Rhizobium sp. SSA_523: one gene and its partners. The main gene of each other region encodes a partner of the protein of the gene in region 2 in a complex. Links are inferred from orthologs where the notes say so. Each region holds a gene or a part of one and is shown on either strand. Other genes may lie near its edges. The genes, in order: QTJ18_RS19820, accD, accB and accC.

Region 1 (8,096 bases), 450 kb from region 2 along the record:
CAAGATCCTTGAGGGCAAACCATGCGGAAGCTTGTGCGTGTCGCGGTCAAAAGCGCCGGTTGAAGGTGCCAATCGAAGGTGCCGGCCCCGCGAGGGCTTGGCCTGGACGAGGCTGTTACCTCTGTCTTCGGTACGAAGTGTTACCTATCTGTCCGGGCCGGACAAGCGGAGAGTGGCGTCCACGAGAGGATTCGAACCTCCGACCCCAGGATTAGGAATCCTGTGCTCTATCCTGCTGAGCTACGTGGACAGCCCCATCACTTCCGTGATGGTTCGCTACATATCGCAGCCGGGCGTCCGGGACAAGCCTGCACCTGATCTGCATTGAGCAGGCAGGTGGCTGCTCTTTATCTCGCAGCAGGTTCAGTCGCTGAGCCGCTGCTCCGCCAGTCTCACCCAATAGGAGATGCCATAGGCCAGCGCCTCGTCATTGAAGTCATAGGCGGGGTTGTGAAGCGCTGCGGTGTCGCCGTTTCCGATCATGATATAGGCGCCGGGACGCGCCTGGAGCATGAAGGCGAAATCCTCGCCGGCCATGCTTGCATCGACATCCGTATTGACCTGTCTCTCGCCGACAATGTCCATCGCGGCACGCGCTGCATGCAGCGTTTCCTCCGGATGGTTGACGGTGACCGGGCAGGCGCGCTCGTACTCCACTTCGGCACGCGCGTCATGCGCCGCTGCGATGCCCTCGGCGATCTGGCGGATGCGCGCTTCGGCAAGATCGCGGACATTCTCGTCCAGGCTGCGAACCGTTCCGGTCAGGAAAGCCTCTTCGGGAATGATATTGTGCGTGGTGCCGGCGTGGAACTGGGTGATCGAGACAACGACGGACCGCAAGGGATTGGCATTGCGCGCCGCGATCATCTGCAGCCCGTTGACGATCTGCGCGCCGATGACGATCGGGTCCGCCGTGCGGTGCGGCTCGGCGGCATGTCCACCGCGGCCGGCAATCTTGATCGTGAACTTGTCCGGCGCCGCCATGATGCCGCCCTTGCGGATGGCGAAGGTCCCGAGCGGCATGCCCGGCATATTGTGCATGCCATAGACTTCCTGAATGCCGAAGCGGTCCATCAGCCCGTCTTCGACCATGGCAAGCGCGCCCCTGCCACCTTCCTCGGCCGGCTGGAAGATCACCGCGACGCTTCCGTTGAAATTGCGCGTCTCCGCCAGATGCCTGGCGGCACCCAGCAGCATGGCCGTGTGCCCATCATGGCCGCAGGCATGCATCTTGCCCGGTATGCGGGATGCCCAGGGCCTGCCGGAAATCTCCTCCAGCGGCAGGGCATCCATATCGGCGCGCAATCCGACGACCCTTTCGCTTTCGCCCTTGCCGCGGATGATGCCGACGACACCTGTGCGTCCGAGACCGGTGACCACCTCATCGACACCGAAAGCGCGCAGCTTGTCCGCCACGAAGGCAGCAGTCTCATCCACGTCGTAGAGAAGCTCGGGCCGTTCATGAAGATGGCGCCGCCACTCCGTGACCTCTTTCTGGAGTTCGGCAGCTCTGTTCAAGATCGGCATGGGACATCCTGTCATCATTTACGGCTATGGTTGACGGCTCAAAGCCGGCCAACGCAAGAGGGAAGATATTGCGCCGCAGAATTGACGGAATCAATGATGTTTGCCATTCCTTCGTCACAAGCGCGACTTAGAGCGGGAGTTCGACCTGATGGGACCGATCGGTTCCTGTCCGGTCAGTTTCACTTTAAGCGCCGCTGGCACACTCCCCGCAGCTGAACGAGGCCTGCCTTTGCTCGACCGGATGATCCGACTGACTGCCAAGACTTTGCTGGCCGCTGCGGTCAGCTTGACGGCCCTGACCGGCCCCTATGCCTCCGACGCTCTCGCCAATCCGAAAATGGTCGTCGATGTGCGTTCCGGCCGGGTTCTGGCGCATCAGGAAGCGTTTCGCCGCTGGTATCCGGCATCGCTGACCAAGCTGATGACGGTCTATGTTACCTTCAAGGCGATCAAGAGCGGCAAGGTCAGCCTCGACACGCCGGTCGTGATGAGCCGCAATGCCGTGGACCAGCCGGCCAGCAAGATGTATGTCAAGCCCGGCGCATCCATGACGCTCGATGCGGCACTGAAGATCCTGATGGTGAAATCGGCCAATGACGTCGCCGTGGCGGTTGCGGAAACGGTGGGCGGTTCGGCCGAGAATTTCGTCTCGATGATGAACATCCAGGCGGCAGAGCTCGGGATGACATCGACGCGCTTCATCAATCCGCATGGCCTGCCCGGCAAGGGCCAGTATACCACTGCCCGCGATCTGGCGATCCTCGCCGTTCAGCTGCGCCGGGAATATGCCGATTATGCGGGCTATTTTGCCCTCGAAGGCGTGTCCACCGGCACGAAGGACTACCCGAACTACAATATGCTGATCGGCCGTTTCGATGGTGCCGACGGCATGAAGACGGGTTTCATCTGCGCCTCCGGTTTCAACCAGGTCTCTTCGGCGACCCGCAATGGACGAACGCTCGTTTCGGTTGTGCTGGGCGCCGACAGTCTTGCCGGCCGCGCCGATGAATCGGCCGATCTGCTGCAAAAGGCCTTCGGCCTGCCGCAGGGTACGGGCGATCTTCTGGGTTATCTTCAGCCCTATGGCCCGGACCAGACGGGGGTGGTGGATGTCAGTGCCGAAATCTGTAATCCCAAGGCGGCCAAGATCCGTAGCGAAGGGCGCGACGACGAAGGCCGGATGATCGTGCAGTCGCCTTACATCAAGGAGATGGCGCGTCCGCCGCGCTTCAGCCTCGCCGCCATTCTTCCGCCTCCGACGCCCGCAAAGGGCGAAATCGCCAATATCCCGGTCCCCATTCCCCGGCCGGCCTCCTTCTAAGCAGAGTTTCCCAAAAGTGGTAGCCGGTTTTGGGATAAAACTCTGCAAAAACAAAAACATCTAAGCAGACATTGGTTGGTTCGCCGACGAATGCCTGCTTAGTCTCTTGTGAGCGTCAGGATCTGCAAATGCCAGCACCCAATGAGCGTATTCCGGTCTCCGTCCTGACCGGCTTTCTCGGCGCCGGCAAATCCACGCTGCTCAATCGGATCCTGAAGGATCCGTCCGCCAAGGACACGGCGGTGATCATCAACGAGTTCGGCGAAGTGGGGATCGATAACCTGCTCGTCGAAAGCTCCGGCGATACGCTGCTGGAACTGTCCAATGGCTGCCTGTGCTGCACCATTCGCGGCGAACTGGTGGAGACGCTCGCCTCGCTGATCGACCAGATGCAGACGGGTCGCATCAAGCCGATCCGCCGCGTGGTCATCGAGACGACGGGCCTTGCCGATCCCGCGCCGGTCATGCAGGCGGTGATGGGCCATCCCGTTCTGTGCCAGAGCTATCAGCTGGACGGCGTGGTGACGGTTGTCGATGCCGTTCACGGACTGTCGACCATTGATCAGCATATCGAGGCCCTCAAGCAGGTTGCCGTCGCCGATCGCCTCGTCATCACCAAGACCAGCCTGACGGACGGCAAGGACAAGGCGGCCCTGGAGGCGCGGCTGCGCGCCCTCAATCCGCGTGCGGCGCGACTGGACGGCGATACGCCGGATGCGGGCCGGATCAGCGTGCTGATCAATGGCCTCTATGCACCTGATAGCAAGATCGCAGATGTCGGCCGCTGGCTGCACGAGGAAGAGGCTGACCATGCGGCGCCTGCGGATTCTGCCGCGGGTCACCACCATCATCACCATCATGACGATCACCACCATCATCATGACGATCACGGCCATGGCGGCCATGCCCATCACGGGTCCCACCATCATGACGTGAACCGCCACGGAACGGATATCCGCTCCTTCTCGATCATTCATGACGAGCCCATCGATCCGATGGCCATGGAGCTCTTCATTGATCTGCTGCGTTCGGCGCATGGCGAGAAGCTGCTGCGCATGAAGGCGATCGTGAAGCTTGCCGACAATGTGGAACGACCGCTGGTCCTGCATGGGGTGCAGACCCTGTTTCATCCGCCGGAGCGCCTGCCGCATTGGCCGCCCGGCAGCGAGCGCAAGACACGGATGGTTCTGATCACCCAGGGCCTCAGCGAGGACTTCGTGACGGACCTGTTTGCCGCATTCACCGGCCAGCCGCGCATCGACCGGCCCGATCGGGCTGCCCTGGCGGACAATCCGCTGGCCGTCCCGGGTTTTCGCCGCTGATTGACGCGTCTCGCGCTTTCCTTCCGCCCGCCGCTTGTGCGAAGCGGTGCAGATTTCGGGGCACGCGCTTCAGGAAAAAGCCTCTTTCGGCCTTGTTATCTCGCCGCGCCGGATGACGAAGCGATGGCCACTCGCGGTTCGCTCCGAGGCCAGCAGGACATGGCCTTGCTCATGGCACATGTGGGGAATATCAATCCCTGCCAAAGGATCGGTGGTTTCCAGAACCAGTTCCTGGCCCGACGGCAGCGTTGCGAGCTTCTTGCGGGCCTTTATGGCGGGCAGGGGGCATTTCAGCCCCTTCAGGTCGTAGACGATCTGCGCCCCTGGCGTGGCCACGCGGCGCCTACCACAATTTCCAGAAAGGCTTTCTGTCTGTGTTCTGGCTCACGCTCTGGCTCTGAACCGGCTGTGGCTCGACAGTATAGGCGAGCGGATTGCGTCCCGGAACGGGGATCGAGCCAGTCGTCGTGGTCGGGGTCGTCGTGGTCGTTGCCGCTGTTGCCGTCGTTGCAGGCGCCGTCATGGCTTCCTGAACGGATGCGGCGGTCCGCTTGCCGGGCAGCGAAGCGGAGGCCTCCAGGCGGCCCTGTTTTTCGACGCTCGGTTCGGTCGAGGTCGATGCCGTCAGGATCTGGGCCGGCGCCGGGGCCGGCTTACCCAGACGGGCTGACATCAGTTTCTCGAATTCTGCCGGCGCAACCAGCTTGCCGGCGGCAAGCGAGGTTCCCGTCGGGGCATAGGCGAGGTCGCGACCCTTGCGCTTTTCGGCCACGATGGCCTTGCGCTCCGCTTCCGTCGGCTCGTACCAAAGTTTGCCATCCAGCTTGTCGACGGCCTTCGCATAAGCGAGTTCATACTGCTTTTCATAGGCGGAGAGTGCCGAGGCAAGCGCCGGAGGGGAGGCCATGGGCGGGCAGGCTGCTGCCGGAGACAGGCCGGCTGCACCCTGAAACTCCTGGTTGAAGACATATTTCCGGCCGCAGACATTGACCTCCGGCGGACGCTTGGTCACTTCGAAATTGTCGTAGCCGACCTTCAGCATCTTCCAGAATTCGAGATTCTCGCTGGTGCGGTGGCGCGCCATGTTCTCGGCGGTCATGCGGAAGGGAAAGGCCTGCAGCTGGACAGCCGTCTGTCCGCCGCGGAAGGCGTCGCGCGCAAAGGCATAGATTTCCAGGATCTGCGCATCCGTCATCGAATAGCATCCAGACGACGAGCAGGCGCCGTGGATCATCAAATTGGAGCCGGACCGGCCATTGGCGGCATCATAACGGTTGGGAAAGCCGGTATTGATGGCCAGATAATATTTGGAATTGGGATTGAGATGTGCCGGCGTCAGGTTGTAGAAGCCTTCGGGCGCCTGGCGGTCGCCTTCCTTCACCTTCGGGCCGAGCTTGCCGGACCAGGCGCAGATGTCATAGTCGGCGATCTTGTCGAACCGGTTGTCCGCCTTGGCCTTCCAGATCTCCATCTTGCCTTCTTCCTTGAAGACACGGATCATGATCGGCGAATTGCGCGGCATGTTCTTCTTCTGCATCTCCGCGACAATGCGCGAAGGCAAAGGCTGCTCAACCTTGTTCTTGACCTTCGACACGTCAATGGCGCCGTCGATCGTGTCATTACAGCCGGCAAGGGCTGTAGCCATCAGCAGAAGGGTGGCGATATGTCTCAGGCGCATAGGCAAGGATCACACAAAATCAGACCAACGGGTGCAGCTCATCTGCTCATACCCATTCTGTCATCAATAATAAAGCGGTAAGCTTTCCAGAATCTTACCCCCGTGACAACAAGACATTGCACAAGATTGTGAAATTAGCGCGGCAAAATGCCCCGCTTTAGAGATTTCGGCCGATATCGAGGAATTTCTGCCGGCGCGCCATGCGGACGTCCTGCGGCGTCAGCGCCCCGAGTTCGGCAAGCGCGGTTTCCAGAACATCGCCTGCGTCATCGATCACCGCAGCCGGATCGCGATGGGCTCCGCCAAGCGGCTCGGGGATGATGCCGTCGATGACGCCGAGGCCTTTGAGGTCTTCCGCGGTGATCTTCATATTGGTGGCGGCTTCCCGGGCCCGGGTGGAATCGCGCCACAGGATGGACGCCGCACCTTCCGGCGAGATCACCGAATAGATCGAATGCTCCAGCATATAGACCCGGTTGGCTGCCGCAATGGCGATGGCGCCACCGGAACCGCCTTCACCGATGACGATCGAGATCATCGGCACGTGCAGGCCGAGGCAGGTCTCGGTCGAGCGCGCAATGGCTTCCGCCTGGCCGCGCTCCTCGGCGCCGACACCGGGATAGGCGCCGGCGGTATCGACGAGCGAGATCACCGGCAGGCCGAAGCGATCCGCCATTTCCATCACGCGGATGGCCTTGCGATAGCCTTCCGGACGCGGGCTGCCGAAATTGTGCTTGATGCGCGACTTGGTGTCGTGGCCTTTTTCCTGGCCGATGATTGCCACCGGCTGACCGCGGAACCGACCGAGCCCGGCCTGAATGGCGGCGTCCTCGCCAAAGGAACGATCGCCTGCAAGAGGCGTGAATTCGGTAAACAGGCGGCTGGCATAGTCGACGAAGTGCGGTCGCTGCGGGTGCCGCGCAACCTGCGTCTTCTGCCAGGCGGACAGTTTGGAATAGATGTCCTGCATGGCTTCGCGGACGCGCACTTCAAGCCGCTGGATCTCGTCCGACGTATCGATGCTTTCATCTTCCGCCGCGAGCTTCTTCAGCTCATGGATCTTGCCTTCCAGGTCGGAGATAGGCTTTTCGAAGTCGAGATAAGTCTGCATGAGCTCCGTTTTCCGATCATGTCTCGCGGCCGGGCCGCCTCCGCCCGCGCTCTAATCAGGGTTTTTGGCGCTTTTTGCAAGAGGGTGATGCGTTTCTACCACCTGGCGCAGGCGTTCCTCCAGAACATGCGTGTAGATCTGTGTTGTGGAAATGTCTGAATGTCCAAGCAGTTCCTGCACGATACGCAGGTCCGCACCGTTTTGCAGAAGATGACTGGCAAAGGCGTGCCGCAGCACATGCGGAGAGATGTGGGACGCGCGGATGCCGGCGCGCGAGGCGAGGTCCTTCAGCTCGCGCGCAAAGACCTGTCTTGGCAGATAGCCTTCTTTGCTGGCGGCGGGAAACAGCCAGGGACTTTCCGCCTGGCCTGCCTTTTCCGCCTGTCTGCGGTGCTCGCCAAGCGCGGCCAGGGCCTTGATCGCCGAGCGCGACAGCGGCACCAGCCGCTCCTTGTTGCCCTTGCCGCGGATCATCAGAAAGCGGCCTTCGTGATCGAGAACCTTGGCCGGCAGGGAAACCAGCTCGCTCACCCGCATGCCGGTCGCATAGAGAAGTTCGAGAAGCGCCAGCATGCGCAGCCGGAAGGCCAGACCCGGACCCTCCTGCGCCGCCTCCTCGGCCGCCAGCGTCAGGAGCCGGCTCACATCGCTCTCACTGAGGATCTTCGGCAGGGCGGCCTGCCTGCGGGGCGCATCGAGAATGGCGGTGGGGTCGTCACCGCGCAGACCTTCCGCGTAGAGAAACTTGTAGAATTGCCGCATGGCCGACAATCGGCGCGCCTGCGACGAGGCGGCAAAGCCCTGTGCGCTCAGATGCGCGAGATAGGCTGCGAGATCGGCGGATGCCGCTGCCGTCAGCGATGTCTTCCGGCTCTTCAGGAAGTGCAGGAGATCGCTGAGGTCGCGTTCGTAGGACTGCAGCGTGTTATTGGCCGCACCGCGTTCGGCGCTCATCATCTCGAGAAAGGATTCCAGATGGGCCGCCGACAGATCAAGCCTCGTTCCTGCGCCGGCGCTCATGGCTCTGCCGGCCTCGAGGGAACGGATCCTGTCTGGTCGCCTGCCGGAGGATTGAGCTTTTCTGAGGGAATGCGCACGGTCACCTCCCGCTCCCGCGGTTCTACCAGCAGGACAAGG
Region 2 (2,755 bases):
CGCGGCTGCTTTTCCTCGAAGGCCGCCATGGCCTCCGCGATGACCTCTCCTGCGCCTGGATTATGACCGCCATCCACCCAGATCTCGGCGCCCTTCGGCGCCAGCGGAATGAGCGATCCCTCGGTGAGGCGCTGAAGACGACCCGGCCATTCGACATTCAGCATGGCCTGCTCCATCATGATCTCGGTCACCTCAAATCCGGCAGCCCTTACAGCCCGGATGGCAGCCGCCGCATTGGCGAGCTGATGACGGCCCGGAAGCCTCGGCAAAGGCAGGTCTGCCAAGCCACGATCATCCTGATAGATCAGGCGGCCGAATTCTTCATGCGCGGAAAAATCCTGTCCGTAGACAGAGAGCGGACAGCCCAGCCGTTCCGCTGTGGCGACCAAGACCTCTTCCGCCGCGTCGAACTCCTGGTGGCCGATCACCACCGGACAGCCCTTCTTCATAATGCCGGCCTTCTCGGCCGCGATCAGCTCCACACGGTCCCCAAGATAGGCCTGGTGGTCGAATGAAATCGGCATGATGACCGAAACGGCCGGGCGATCCACGACATTGGTGCAATCCAGGCGGCCGCCCATGCCCACTTCGATGATGACGGCATCGGCGGGACTTTCCGAAAACAGGAGGAAGCCGGCAGCAGTCAGAATCTCGAACACGGTGATGGCCTGTCCGGCATTCGCCTCGGCCACCCGCCGCAAGGCATCCGCCAGCAGCGAATCGGCCACCAGCTGTCCCGGTTCGCCGGTGCGGCCCATGCGATAGCGCTCATGCCAATGAACGAGGTGCGGAGAGGTGTGCACATGCACAGCATGCCCGCCCGCCTCCAGAAGCGCGCGGCTGAAGGCCGATACCGATCCTTTGCCATTGGTGCCCGCAACATGGATCATCGGCGGCAGACGATCCTGCGGATTGCCGAGCACGTCGAGAAGACGCCGCATCCGCCCCAGGGTCATGTCGAAACCCTTGGGGTGCAGTTTCATCAAGTCGTTGATGACGGTCTCTGCCTCGCTCTGGGCATTCTTATTCATCAGCATCCCCGAGGCTCTGCCGCATGTCAGGCCGTCAACGCCAGGGACTGGTCGTGATCGGCAGGCTGCTTCATCATGATACGCAGCAAAGATGACAGGGTCTGCGCCAGATCGTGCCGTTTGACCACCATGTCCACCATGCCGTGCTCCAGCAGATATTCCGATGTCTGGAAGCCTTCCGGAAGCTTTTCGCGCAGGGTCTGCTCGATGACGCGCTTGCCGGCAAAACCGATTTCCGCCCCGGGTTCGGCAATATGCACATCCCCCAGCATGGCATAGGATGCCGTCACGCCGCCCGTCGTCGGATTGGTCAAAACGACGATGTAAGGCAGGCCTGCTTCCTTCAGCATGTCGATCGCCACTGTGGTGCGCGGCAATTGCATCAGCGAGAGAATGCCCTCCTGCATGCGCGCGCCGCCGGAGGCCGGGAAAATGACGAGCGGGCAGCGTTCGGCAAGCGCGCGTTCGGCAGCCTTCACGATCGCCTCGCCCGCAGCCATGCCGAGCGATCCGCCGATGAAGTTGAACTCGTGAACGACGGCAACGAGGTCGACATTATTCACCTTGCCGAGGCCGGCAAGGATCGTGTCTTCCTGATCCGTCTTGATGCGGCTGTCCTTCAGGCGATCGCTGTATTTCTTCGAGTCGCGGAATTTCAAAGGGTCCTGCGCCACCTTGGGCTGCGGCAGTCTCTCGAAGACGCCGCCATCGAAAAGATCCGTCAGGCGCGCCTTGGCGGGCATCTTCATGTGATAGCCGGAGGCTGGAATGACCCACTTATTGTCTTCCAGATCCTTGTGAAAGACCATTTCGCCCGTTTCCGGGCATTTGATCCAGAGGTTTTCCGGCACTTCCCGACGACCAAGCATCGAATTGATCTTGGGGCGCACATAGTTGGTGATCCAGTTCACGGACAAGACTCCTGATTGACCATCGTCAATGTGGTGAGATTATTCGGCAGCAACAAGGCGGGCTGCGCGCACGCCGCTTGCCAGGCCCTTAACCAGCGTCGTGACGGCAGACACCGTATGCTCCGTCGCCTGGTTTTCCGCGGTCAGGCTGCCGGCGACCTGCGCGACGATGGCGGATCCTACCACGACACCATCGGCCGCCGCGCCGATCGCTTTGGCATGATCGGCCGTCTTGACGCCGAAGCCGACGCAGACCGGCAGATCCGTATGGGCCTTGATGCGCTGAACGGCGGCACCAACCCGCGAGGGATCCGGCAGGGCCGATCCGGTAATACCGTTCATCGAGACGTAATAGACGAAACCCGACGTGTTGCGCAGGACGGTGGTCAGCCGCTTTTCATCCGTCGTCGGCGTTGCAAGCCGGATGAAGTTGACGTTTTTCGAAAGGGCCGGAAGGCAGAGTTCGTCGTCCATTTCCGGCGGCAGGTCGACGACGATCAATCCATCAATGCCGGCCTCCAGTGCCGCATCCAGAAAGGTTTCGACGCCCATATTGTAGATGGGGTTGTAATAGCCCATCAGGACGATCGGCGTCTCCTGGTCGTCCCGACGGAAATCGCGGGCGAGATCCAAAGTCTTCGACAGGGTCTGCCCGCCGGCAAGCGCCCGCTGCCCCGCAAGCTGGATGGCGGGGCCATCGGCCATCGGATCCGAAAAGGGCATGCCAAGCTCGATCACATCGGCGCCGGAGGCCGGCAGGGCTTTCATGATGGCGAGCGAGGTGGCGTAATCCGGATCGCCGCCCATCATGTA
Region 3 (2,708 bases), 2.3 Mb from region 2 along the record:
GTCTTGATACCGTCCACGACGAATTCGTCGAGAACACGGCGAAGACGCATCATGCATTCGACGCGCGTGCGTCCGTGCACGATCAGCTTGCCGATCAGGCTGTCGTAATAAGGCGGGATCTTGTAGCCGGCATAGGCGCCCGAATCGACGCGAACGCCAAGACCGCCCGGGGCATGGAAATGCGTGATCGTACCGGGCGAGGGCACGAACGTCCGCGGATCTTCCGCATTGATGCGGCATTCGATGGCATGGCCGGAAAAGGTGATCTCGTCCTGGGTGACCGACAGGCCGGCTCCGGAGGCGACACGGATCTGCTCGTGAACGAGATCGATGCCGGTAATGGCCTCCGTGATCGGATGCTCCACCTGCAGGCGCGTATTCATTTCAATGAAGTAGAATTCGCCATTCTCGTACAGAAACTCGACGGTTCCGGCGCCGCGATATTTCATCTTCTCCATCGCGTCGGCGCAGATCTGGCCGATCTTCATCCGCTGCTCGACGTTGAGCGCCGGAGAATTGGCCTCTTCCCACACCTTCTGGTGGCGCCGCTGCAGCGAGCAGTCACGTTCGCCGAGATGGATGGCATTGCCGGCGCCGTCGCCCACCACCTGCACCTCGATATGGCGCGGCTTGCCGAGATATTTCTCCATGTAGACCGCAGCATTGCCGAAGGCGGCAGAGGCTTCGGTACGGGCCGTATTGAAGGCCTCGTCGAGATCGGCTTCTGTCTTGGCCACCTTCATGCCGCGTCCGCCGCCGCCGGCGGTCGCCTTGATGAGGACCGGGAAGCCGATCTGGCGCGCCGTTTCCAGCGCGTTTTCCTGCGTCACCTCGCCGGCAGAGCCGGGCACGACCGGGATGCCGAGCTCGACGGCGGTCTGCTTGGCGGTGATCTTGTCGCCCATCAGGCGAATATGCTCCGCCGTCGGTCCGATGAAGGTGATGCCGTGCGCTTCAAGAATATCGGCGAACTTGGCGTTTTCCGACAGGAAGCCGTACCCCGGATGCACGGCATCGGCGCCGGTGATCTCGCAGGCGGCAACGATCTGATGAATGTTGAGATAGCTGTCTCGCGAGGGCGGAGGACCGATGCACACGCTTTCGTCGGCAAGCCGGACATGCATGGCATTGGCATCGGCGGTCGAGTGAACGGCCACAGTTGCGATGCCGAGCTCCTTGCAGGCCCGAAGGACGCGCAGTGCGATCTCGCCGCGATTGGCTATGAGGATCTTGGAAATCATGAGGAGGCCTTAGTTGGAATCACTCGATGATGACGAGCGGCTCGCCATATTCGACCGGCTGCGCATCGTTGACGATGATTTCCGTCACCTTGCCGGAGCGGGGTGCAGGGATCTGGTTCATGGTCTTCATGGCTTCGATGATGAGAAGGGTCTGGCCTTCCTTGACCATGGTCCCCACTTCGATGAAGGCGCGTGCGCCGGGGGCGGGGGACAGATAGGCGGTGCCCACCATCGGCGCCGTTACCGCATTGGCGCGATCCTTGCCGGCATCGGCGGCCGGAGCGGCTGCCGCCGGGGCGCCGGCAGCCTGGGGAGCGGCCTGCGGCGCGTAGGATGCAGGAAGCGCAGCCTGGACGAATTGCGGTGCCTGGATATTGCGCGAAACGCGAATGCGCAGATCTTCCTGCTCCACTTCGATCTCGGTGAGATCCGTATCCTTCAGGATGTTCGCCAGGTCGCGGATCAACCCCTTGTCGATACCGTTCTTCTTCTCAGACATGGTCAACCTATATGTTCTGTTGTTCTTAGCTTGTGATGTCGCGCAGGGCATGCAGTGCCAGCACGTAGCCTTGCGGGCCAAATCCGCAGATCATGCCCTTGGCTGCAGGTGCAATCATCGACTTGTGACGGAATTCTTCCCGGGCATGAATATTGGAGATGTGAACCTCCACCACCGGCACCCGGATGGCGCGGATCGCATCATGCAGGGCAATCGAGGTATGGCCATAGGCGCCGGGATTGATGATCACGCCGGCGGCGCGTTCATCGGCCTCGTGCAGCCTGTCGACCAGGACGCCCTCGTGATTGCTCTGGAAGCACTCCACAGAGAAGCCCAGCGTCTCGCCGGCCGCCACGCAATTGGCCTCGATATCCTTCAGCGTCTGGCCGCCATAAATACCAGGTTCGCGTTTGCCCAGCATGTTCAGGTTCGGTCCGTTGAGGACGAAGATGGTCTTGCTCATGGATGTCCCGTCAAAAGATCAGGGCAACCTATAGACCGGCGCGACGGCAAGGGAAAGCCCCCGGCATTCAAAGCCGTGCATAAGCCAGGGGGAAGGATGAGCCGCCCGCGGATCGTCGATCAGCAATCGGTCTTTCCGCAACTGCGGATATTGCCGATCTTGGACAGGAGATCCTCGTGGCCGACAGCGCCGAAGACGGCCTCGTCGCCGACCACGTAGAAAGGCGTGCCCGAAATGCCCAGCGCATTGGCAAGTTCGTAAGTCGCCTGCACCTGCGGATCATTCGGCTTGTCGGCCATGGTCTGGCGAATATCGGCCTCGGCAATGCCGAGCATGGCGGCGACCTGCAGGGCCGTCTCTTCCGTCGCGCGCGCCTGGCCGCCGAGCAAAGCGCGGTGGAAGGTCAGGTATTTGTCCGGCGCGACGAGCCGCACGGCATTGGCCACCCGGTGCGCCGCCATGGAATCCGGGCCGAGAATCGGGAATTCCTTCAGGATGAAGCGGA
Region 4 (6,516 bases), 2.3 Mb from region 2 along the record:
CATTCCCGGTGCCACTGGTGATTGGGAAGTGATCATCGGCATGGAAGTGCATGCCCAGGTTCTCTCGAGATCCAAACTGTTTTCGGGGGCGTCGACAGAATTCGGCCGTGCTCCCAATTCCAATGTCTCGCTGGTGGATGCCGCCATGCCGGGCATGCTGCCGGTGATCAACGAGGAATGCGTCAAGCAGGCGGTGCGCACGGGGCTCGGCCTGAAGGCGCAGATCAACAACCGCTCGATCTTCGATCGCAAGAATTACTTCTACCCGGATCTGCCGCAGGGCTACCAGATTTCGCAGTTCAAGGATCCGATTGTCGGCGAAGGCAAGATCGTCATTTCCCTCGGCCCCGACCGTCAGGGCCAGTTCGAGGATATCGAGATCGGCATCGAGCGCCTGCATCTGGAGCAGGACGCCGGTAAATCCATGCATGACCAGCATCCGACCATGTCCTATGTCGACCTGAACCGCTCCGGCGTGGCGCTGATGGAGATCGTCTCCAAGCCCGATATGCGTTCTTCCGACGAGGCCAAGGCCTATATGACGAAGCTGCGCTCGATCGTGCGCTATCTCGGCACCTGCGACGGCAATATGGACGAGGGCTCGATGCGGGCGGACGTCAACGTCTCCGTGCGCCGTCCCGGCGAAGGTTTCGGCACGCGCTGCGAAATCAAGAACGTCAACTCCATCCGCTTCATCGGCCAGGCCATCGAATACGAGGCGCGACGCCAGATCGCCATTCTGGAGGAAGGCGGCTCGATCGACCAGGAAACCCGGCTCTTCGATCCCGGCAAGGGCGAAACGCGCTCGATGCGCTCCAAGGAGGATGCGCATGATTACCGCTATTTCCCCGATCCCGACCTTCTGCCGCTGGAATTCGACGACGCCTTTGTGGCGGAGCTGAAGGCGCATCTGCCGGAACTGCCGGATGACAAGAAGTCGCGTTTCGTGCGCGAGCTCGGCCTTTCGATCTACGACGCGTCCGTGCTGGTTTCGGAAAAGGCGATTGCCGATTATTTCGAAGCCGTGGCCGAAGGCCGTGACGGCAAGACGGCGGCGAACTGGGTTATCAACGACCTGCTGGGTGCCTTGAACAAAGCCGGCAAAGGCATTGAAGAGACTCCGGTTTCGCCCGTTCAGCTCGGCGGAATCATCGATCTCATCAAGGCGGAAACGATTTCCGGCAAGATCGCCAAGGACCTGTTCGAGATCGTCTTTGCCGAAGGCGGCGACCCGGCGGAGATCGTCGAGGCGCGCGGCATGCGGCAGGTGACCGACACCGGCGCCATCGAAAAGGCGGTGGACGATATCATCGCTGCCAACCCCGATCAGGTTGCCAAGGTCAAGGCGAAGCCGACGCTGTCCGGCTGGTTCGTCGGCCAGGTCATGAAGGCGACTGGCGGCAAGGCCAACCCACAGGCGGTGCAGGCACTGGTGAAGTCCAAGCTCGGTATCGAAGACGAATAGGCATGGGCGTTCGGTGACCGCGAAACCCAGTGCGCGTGCCGCCGGGCTCGGCAGAGCAGGATCCGGAGAGTGAGATGGTGTTTTTCGTCCGCAGCGCCAGCGATAAGGATGCGGAGGTCATTCGCAGCCTTCTGGTCGAAACCTGGCACGCGACCTATGACGGCTTCTATGGGGAGGCCAAGGTCAATGAGCTGATCGCTGCCTGGCACTCTCTTGCTGCCATCAAGGCGCGGATCAACAAGCGCGACGGCGAATATCTGGTGGCGGATGACGGGCGGCAGATCGGCGGCATCGGCTTTGCCGCCATGTCCGAAACCATGACCAAGACCGCGATCCTGCACCAGCTTTACGTGCTCCCGGCCTTTCAGGGCGAGGGGATCGGCCGGGACATTTTCGCCGAACTGGAAACCTGTTTTCCCGATGCCGAGATCATGCGTCTCGAGGTGGAGCCGCGCAATCAGGGCGCCATATCCTTCTACAAGCGCCTGGGCTTTGTCGAGGTGGATCGCACGAAGAATTGTGGTGATGCCGCGAGCGGCATCGAGGCCCTGATTCTCGAAAAGCCGCTGCTTGCGTAGAGCCCGCCGGCTTTGCCTGGATGTGGACGTCTGGGTCTCGGCGAGCGAGCGTTCGAGCAATTTGCGGTGGAGCGACCTCCGTGGACGCGCTACGCTGCTGATGGACTTGGCAGGAGGAGGAGCAGCAGGATGGATGGCGGCACGATTGTAATCCGCAAGGCGCGGGAGGAGGATCTGCCCGATCTCGTCGCATTGTTCGCAGAGGATGCGCTTGGCGGCCATGGCGACACGACCGATCCCGAGGCGCATGAGGATTATCTCAAGGCTTTTCACGCCATCGATGCGTCGGCGCAGGACCATCTTTTCGTCTGCTTGGCGCAGGATGCGGTCGTCGGTACGTTCCAGATCAGTTTTCTGCGCAGCCTGCCGGGCCGCGGCGCGCTGAATATGCGCATCGAAGCGGTGCAGACCCGCGCCGATCTGCGCGGGCAGGGGATCGGTGCCCGCATGATTGCGCATGCGCTTGAAGAGGGCCGCCGGCACGGATGCAAGGCGGCCTATGTAATCTCCAATGCGCGCCGCACCGATGCCCACCGCTTCTATGAGCGGCTTGGTTTTGCTCCCTCCCATGCCGGCTTCCGCATGCCGCTCAAATAGCGGAGAGCAGGCCGCGAAGCGCTGGACATTGCCGGTTCGACATTGCATAAGCGGGGCAAGGATACATTCCTTGTCTCTCGCGAGGACGTTGGAAAACTCATGAAAAATCTTCTTCTTCAGATCTTCACCTGGTGGAACGGCCAGACGATCGGCACTCGCTTCTATACGTGGCGCCACGGCAAGCGCGTCGGTGAAGATGAATTCGGCAATGTGTATTATGAAGGCGGCATGACCTCCTTCGGTCTGCCGCGCCGCTGGGTGATCTTCAAGGGCCCGACGGAAGCCTCGGCAATCCCCGCCGGCTGGCATGGCTGGATGCATTACCGCACCGATACGCCGCCGAGCCGGGAAGACTATGTGGTGCGCGAGTGGCAGAAGCCGCACCTGCCCAACCTCACCGGAACCGCCTTCGCCTATCGCCCCAAAGGCTCGCTGGAAGCCACCGGCGAACGTCCGCGCGTGACAGGCGATTATGATGCCTGGACGCCTGGCGCCTGAGGCTCCTCTCCGCGCTGACGCCACATTTGCACGATAGCGCGTTCTGGTTCTGCAGCCTCCCGTGGAACCAGTCCAATCATGTGGTGGGATCCATGCCAATGAAACATCTTCGCCCGATCGTCATCCTGCTGGCAGCGGGGGCTGCGTTGTCCGTCACGACAGCTTTGCCCGCCGCTGCAGCGCGTATCGACAATCCGGTGGCCGAATTTGCCGGGATCGACAAGATCACCGGCCGTATCACCAAGTTCGACGTCTATGTCAACGAGACGGTGCAATATGGCGCACTCCAGGTGACGCCGAAGGTCTGCTATTCCCGCGACGACAGCGAAGCGCAACGTATCGACGGCTTCGTGGAGGTGGACGAGATCACCCTAGACCGCAAGATCCGCCGCATCTTTACGGGCTGGATGTTTGCCGACAGTCCTGGCCTCAATGCCGTGGAACATCCGATCTACGACGTCTGGCTGACCGGCTGCAAGCAGAAGTCCGACGTACCGCCGCCGGCCTCCGCCAAGAAATAGGGTTTAGCGCAGGTACAGACCCTCGCACCCGCAGATGGCGATATCGGCGGAAACTGCTGCTAGCGCCCGGTCAGGGGGAAGGGGGCTGGCCGCAGGCGGCAATGTCAGGGGAAAGGCCTGTGCGGTGATTCCGTCGCCGCTTTCAGCAGGACGAGATAATCCGACTTGGGCACGTCGATCGCGCCGAAGGTTTTCAGGTGTTCCGTGGTGAATTGCGTGTCGAGGAGGCGGAAGCCATTGGCGTTCAGCCGCTCGACAAGGTGGACGAGGCAGATCTTCGAGGCATTGGTGCGCCGCGAGAACATGCTCTCGCCGAAGAAGGCCGCGCCGAGGGAGACACCGTAGAGCCCGCCCACCAGCTGATCCTGCTCGAACGCTTCCACGCTATGCGCATGCCCCATGCGATGCAGATCGGTATAAAGCTGACATATTGTGCTGTTGATCCAGGTGCTCGGCCGGTCTTCCGTTTCCGCAGCACAGCCCCGCATCACCGCTTCGAAGCAGGTGTTGACGCGGATGTCGAAGGGGCTCTTCCGGATGACCTTGCGCAGGCTTTTCGAGACATGGAAATCATCAAGGGGAAGAACGCCGCGAATTTCCGGCTCGACCCAGAAGATCTCCGGATCGTCGGCCGAATCGGCCATGGGGAACAGGCCGATGGAATAGGCGCGCAGCAGAACATCCGGTGTGATGGCTGGATAATATCTGCCGCGTCGCCCTGCCATGCTTATCCTTGCGGCTTGTCGTTAGCCAGGTAGTTCTCGAGCCAGTGAATGTCGTAATCGCCATTCGCAATATCCTGGTTGGACACCAGATCCTGGAACAGCGGCAACGTCGTCTTGATACCGTCCACGACGAATTCGTCGAGAACACGGCGAAGACGCATCATGCATTCGACGCGCGTGCGTCCGTGCACGATCAGCTTGCCGATCAGGCTGTCGTAATAAGGCGGGATCTTGTAGCCGGCATAGGCGCCCGAATCGACGCGAACGCCAAGACCGCCCGGGGCATGGAAATGCGTGATCGTACCGGGCGAGGGCACGAACGTCCGCGGATCTTCCGCATTGATGCGGCATTCGATGGCATGGCCGGAAAAGGTGATCTCGTCCTGGGTGACCGACAGGCCGGCTCCGGAGGCGACACGGATCTGCTCGTGAACGAGATCGATGCCGGTAATGGCCTCCGTGATCGGATGCTCCACCTGCAGGCGCGTATTCATTTCAATGAAGTAGAATTCGCCATTCTCGTACAGAAACTCGACGGTTCCGGCGCCGCGATATTTCATCTTCTCCATCGCGTCGGCGCAGATCTGGCCGATCTTCATCCGCTGCTCGACGTTGAGCGCCGGAGAATTGGCCTCTTCCCACACCTTCTGGTGGCGCCGCTGCAGCGAGCAGTCACGTTCGCCGAGATGGATGGCATTGCCGGCGCCGTCGCCCACCACCTGCACCTCGATATGGCGCGGCTTGCCGAGATATTTCTCCATGTAGACCGCAGCATTGCCGAAGGCGGCAGAGGCTTCGGTACGGGCCGTATTGAAGGCCTCGTCGAGATCGGCTTCTGTCTTGGCCACCTTCATGCCGCGTCCGCCGCCGCCGGCGGTCGCCTTGATGAGGACCGGGAAGCCGATCTGGCGCGCCGTTTCCAGCGCGTTTTCCTGCGTCACCTCGCCGGCAGAGCCGGGCACGACCGGGATGCCGAGCTCGACGGCGGTCTGCTTGGCGGTGATCTTGTCGCCCATCAGGCGAATATGCTCCGCCGTCGGTCCGATGAAGGTGATGCCGTGCGCTTCAAGAATATCGGCGAACTTGGCGTTTTCCGACAGGAAGCCGTACCCCGGATGCACGGCATCGGCGCCGGTGATCTCGCAGGCGGCAACGATCTGATGAATGTTGAGATAGCTGTCTCGCGAGGGCGGAGGACCGATGCACACGCTTTCGTCGGCAAGCCGGACATGCATGGCATTGGCATCGGCGGTCGAGTGAACGGCCACAGTTGCGATGCCGAGCTCCTTGCAGGCCCGAAGGACGCGCAGTGCGATCTCGCCGCGATTGGCTATGAGGATCTTGGAAATCATGAGGAGGCCTTAGTTGGAATCACTCGATGATGACGAGCGGCTCGCCATATTCGACCGGCTGCGCATCGTTGACGATGATTTCCGTCACCTTGCCGGAGCGGGGTGCAGGGATCTGGTTCATGGTCTTCATGGCTTCGATGATGAGAAGGGTCTGGCCTTCCTTGACCATGGTCCCCACTTCGATGAAGGCGCGTGCGCCGGGGGCGGGGGACAGATAGGCGGTGCCCACCATCGGCGCCGTTACCGCATTGGCGCGATCCTTGCCGGCATCGGCGGCCGGAGCGGCTGCCGCCGGGGCGCCGGCAGCCTGGGGAGCGGCCTGCGGCGCGTAGGATGCAGGAAGCGCAGCCTGGACGAATTGCGGTGCCTGGATATTGCGCGAAACGCGAATGCGCAGATCTTCCTGCTCCACTTCGATCTCGGTGAGATCCGTATCCTTCAGGATGTTCGCCAGGTCGCGGATCAACCCCTTGTCGATACCGTTCTTCTTCTCAGACATGGTCAACCTATATGTTCTGTTGTTCTTAGCTTGTGATGTCGCGCAGGGCATGCAGTGCCAGCACGTAGCCTTGCGGGCCAAATCCGCAGATCATGCCCTTGGCTGCAGGTGCAATCATCGACTTGTGACGGAATTCTTCCCGGGCATGAATATTGGAGATGTGAACCTCCACCACCGGCACCCGGATGGCGCGGATCGCATCATGCAGGGCAATCGAGGTATGGCCATAGGCGCCGGGATTGATGATCACGCCGGCGGCGCGTTCATCGGCCTCGTGCAGC

Evidence for each region.
Region 1: the proteins of accD (region 2) and QTJ18_RS19820 are in contact, whole or in part, in a solved structure (PDB 8UXZ), measured with the Escherichia coli proteins. The link is inferred for Rhizobium sp. SSA_523 from one-to-one orthologs.
Region 3: the proteins of accD (region 2) and accB are in contact, whole or in part, in a solved structure (PDB 8UXZ), measured with the Escherichia coli proteins. The link is inferred for Rhizobium sp. SSA_523 from one-to-one orthologs.
Region 4: the proteins of accD (region 2) and accC are in contact, whole or in part, in a solved structure (PDB 8UXZ), measured with the Escherichia coli proteins. The link is inferred for Rhizobium sp. SSA_523 from one-to-one orthologs.

The regions. Positions count from the first base shown.
Region 1 is NZ_CP129382.1:2,399,504-2,407,599, reverse strand. The notes cover bases 4,983-7,870. They hold QTJ18_RS19820 (acetyl-CoA carboxylase carboxyltransferase subunit alpha), read right to left. Parts: upstream 6,960-7,870; coding sequence 6,006-6,959; downstream 4,983-6,005. Other genes in these bases: xerD (site-specific tyrosine recombinase XerD), read right to left, coding at 7,011-7,870; QTJ18_RS19825 (L,D-transpeptidase family protein), read right to left, coding at 4,983-5,848. In the rest of the region: QTJ18_RS19855 (alpha/beta fold hydrolase), read left to right, coding at 1-12; QTJ18_RS19845 (M20 aminoacylase family protein), read right to left, coding at 364-1,527; QTJ18_RS19840 (D-alanyl-D-alanine carboxypeptidase family protein), read left to right, coding at 1,769-2,848; QTJ18_RS19835 (CobW family GTP-binding protein), read left to right, coding at 2,977-4,170; QTJ18_RS19830 (sulfurtransferase TusA family protein), read right to left, coding at 4,240-4,506; more of QTJ18_RS19825, read right to left, coding at 4,514-4,982; more of xerD, read right to left, coding at 7,871-7,979; QTJ18_RS19810 (hypothetical protein), read right to left, coding at 7,976-8,096. UniProt on the Escherichia coli protein: Component of the acetyl coenzyme A carboxylase (ACC) complex. First, biotin carboxylase catalyzes the carboxylation of biotin on its carrier protein (BCCP) and then the CO(2) group is transferred by the carboxyltransferase to acetyl-CoA to form malonyl-CoA.
Region 2 is NZ_CP129382.1:2,845,704-2,848,458, reverse strand. It holds accD (acetyl-CoA carboxylase, carboxyltransferase subunit beta), read right to left. Parts: upstream 1,943-2,755; coding sequence 1,058-1,942; downstream 1-1,057. Other genes in the region: trpA (tryptophan synthase subunit alpha), read right to left, coding at 1,982-2,755; QTJ18_RS21805 (bifunctional folylpolyglutamate synthase/dihydrofolate synthase), read right to left, coding at 1-1,031.
Region 3 is NZ_CP129382.1:573,118-575,825, forward strand. It holds accB (acetyl-CoA carboxylase biotin carboxyl carrier protein), read right to left. Parts: upstream 1,741-2,708; coding sequence 1,261-1,740; downstream 1-1,260. Other genes in the region: accC (acetyl-CoA carboxylase biotin carboxylase subunit), read right to left, coding at 1-1,241; aroQ (type II 3-dehydroquinate dehydratase), read right to left, coding at 1,766-2,203; QTJ18_RS11040 (DsbA family protein), read right to left, coding at 2,323-2,708. UniProt on the Escherichia coli protein: This protein is a component of the acetyl coenzyme A carboxylase complex; first, biotin carboxylase catalyzes the carboxylation of the carrier protein and then the transcarboxylase transfers the carboxyl group to form malonyl-CoA.
Region 4 is NZ_CP129382.1:568,623-575,138, forward strand. The notes cover bases 3,562-6,516. They hold accC (acetyl-CoA carboxylase biotin carboxylase subunit), read right to left. Parts: upstream 5,737-6,516; coding sequence 4,387-5,736; downstream 3,562-4,386. Other genes in these bases: QTJ18_RS11015 (DUF2155 domain-containing protein), read left to right, coding at 3,562-3,659; aat (leucyl/phenylalanyl-tRNA--protein transferase), read right to left, coding at 3,764-4,384; accB (acetyl-CoA carboxylase biotin carboxyl carrier protein), read right to left, coding at 5,756-6,235; aroQ (type II 3-dehydroquinate dehydratase), read right to left, coding at 6,261-6,516. In the rest of the region: Asp-tRNA(Asn)/Glu-tRNA(Gln) amidotransferase subunit GatB, read left to right, coding at 1-1,465; QTJ18_RS11000 (GNAT family N-acetyltransferase), read left to right, coding at 1,543-2,043; QTJ18_RS11005 (GNAT family N-acetyltransferase), read left to right, coding at 2,173-2,640; QTJ18_RS11010 (NADH:ubiquinone oxidoreductase subunit NDUFA12), read left to right, coding at 2,740-3,138; more of QTJ18_RS11015, read left to right, coding at 3,237-3,561. UniProt on the Escherichia coli protein: This protein is a component of the acetyl coenzyme A carboxylase complex; first, biotin carboxylase catalyzes the carboxylation of the carrier protein and then the transcarboxylase transfers the carboxyl group to form malonyl-CoA.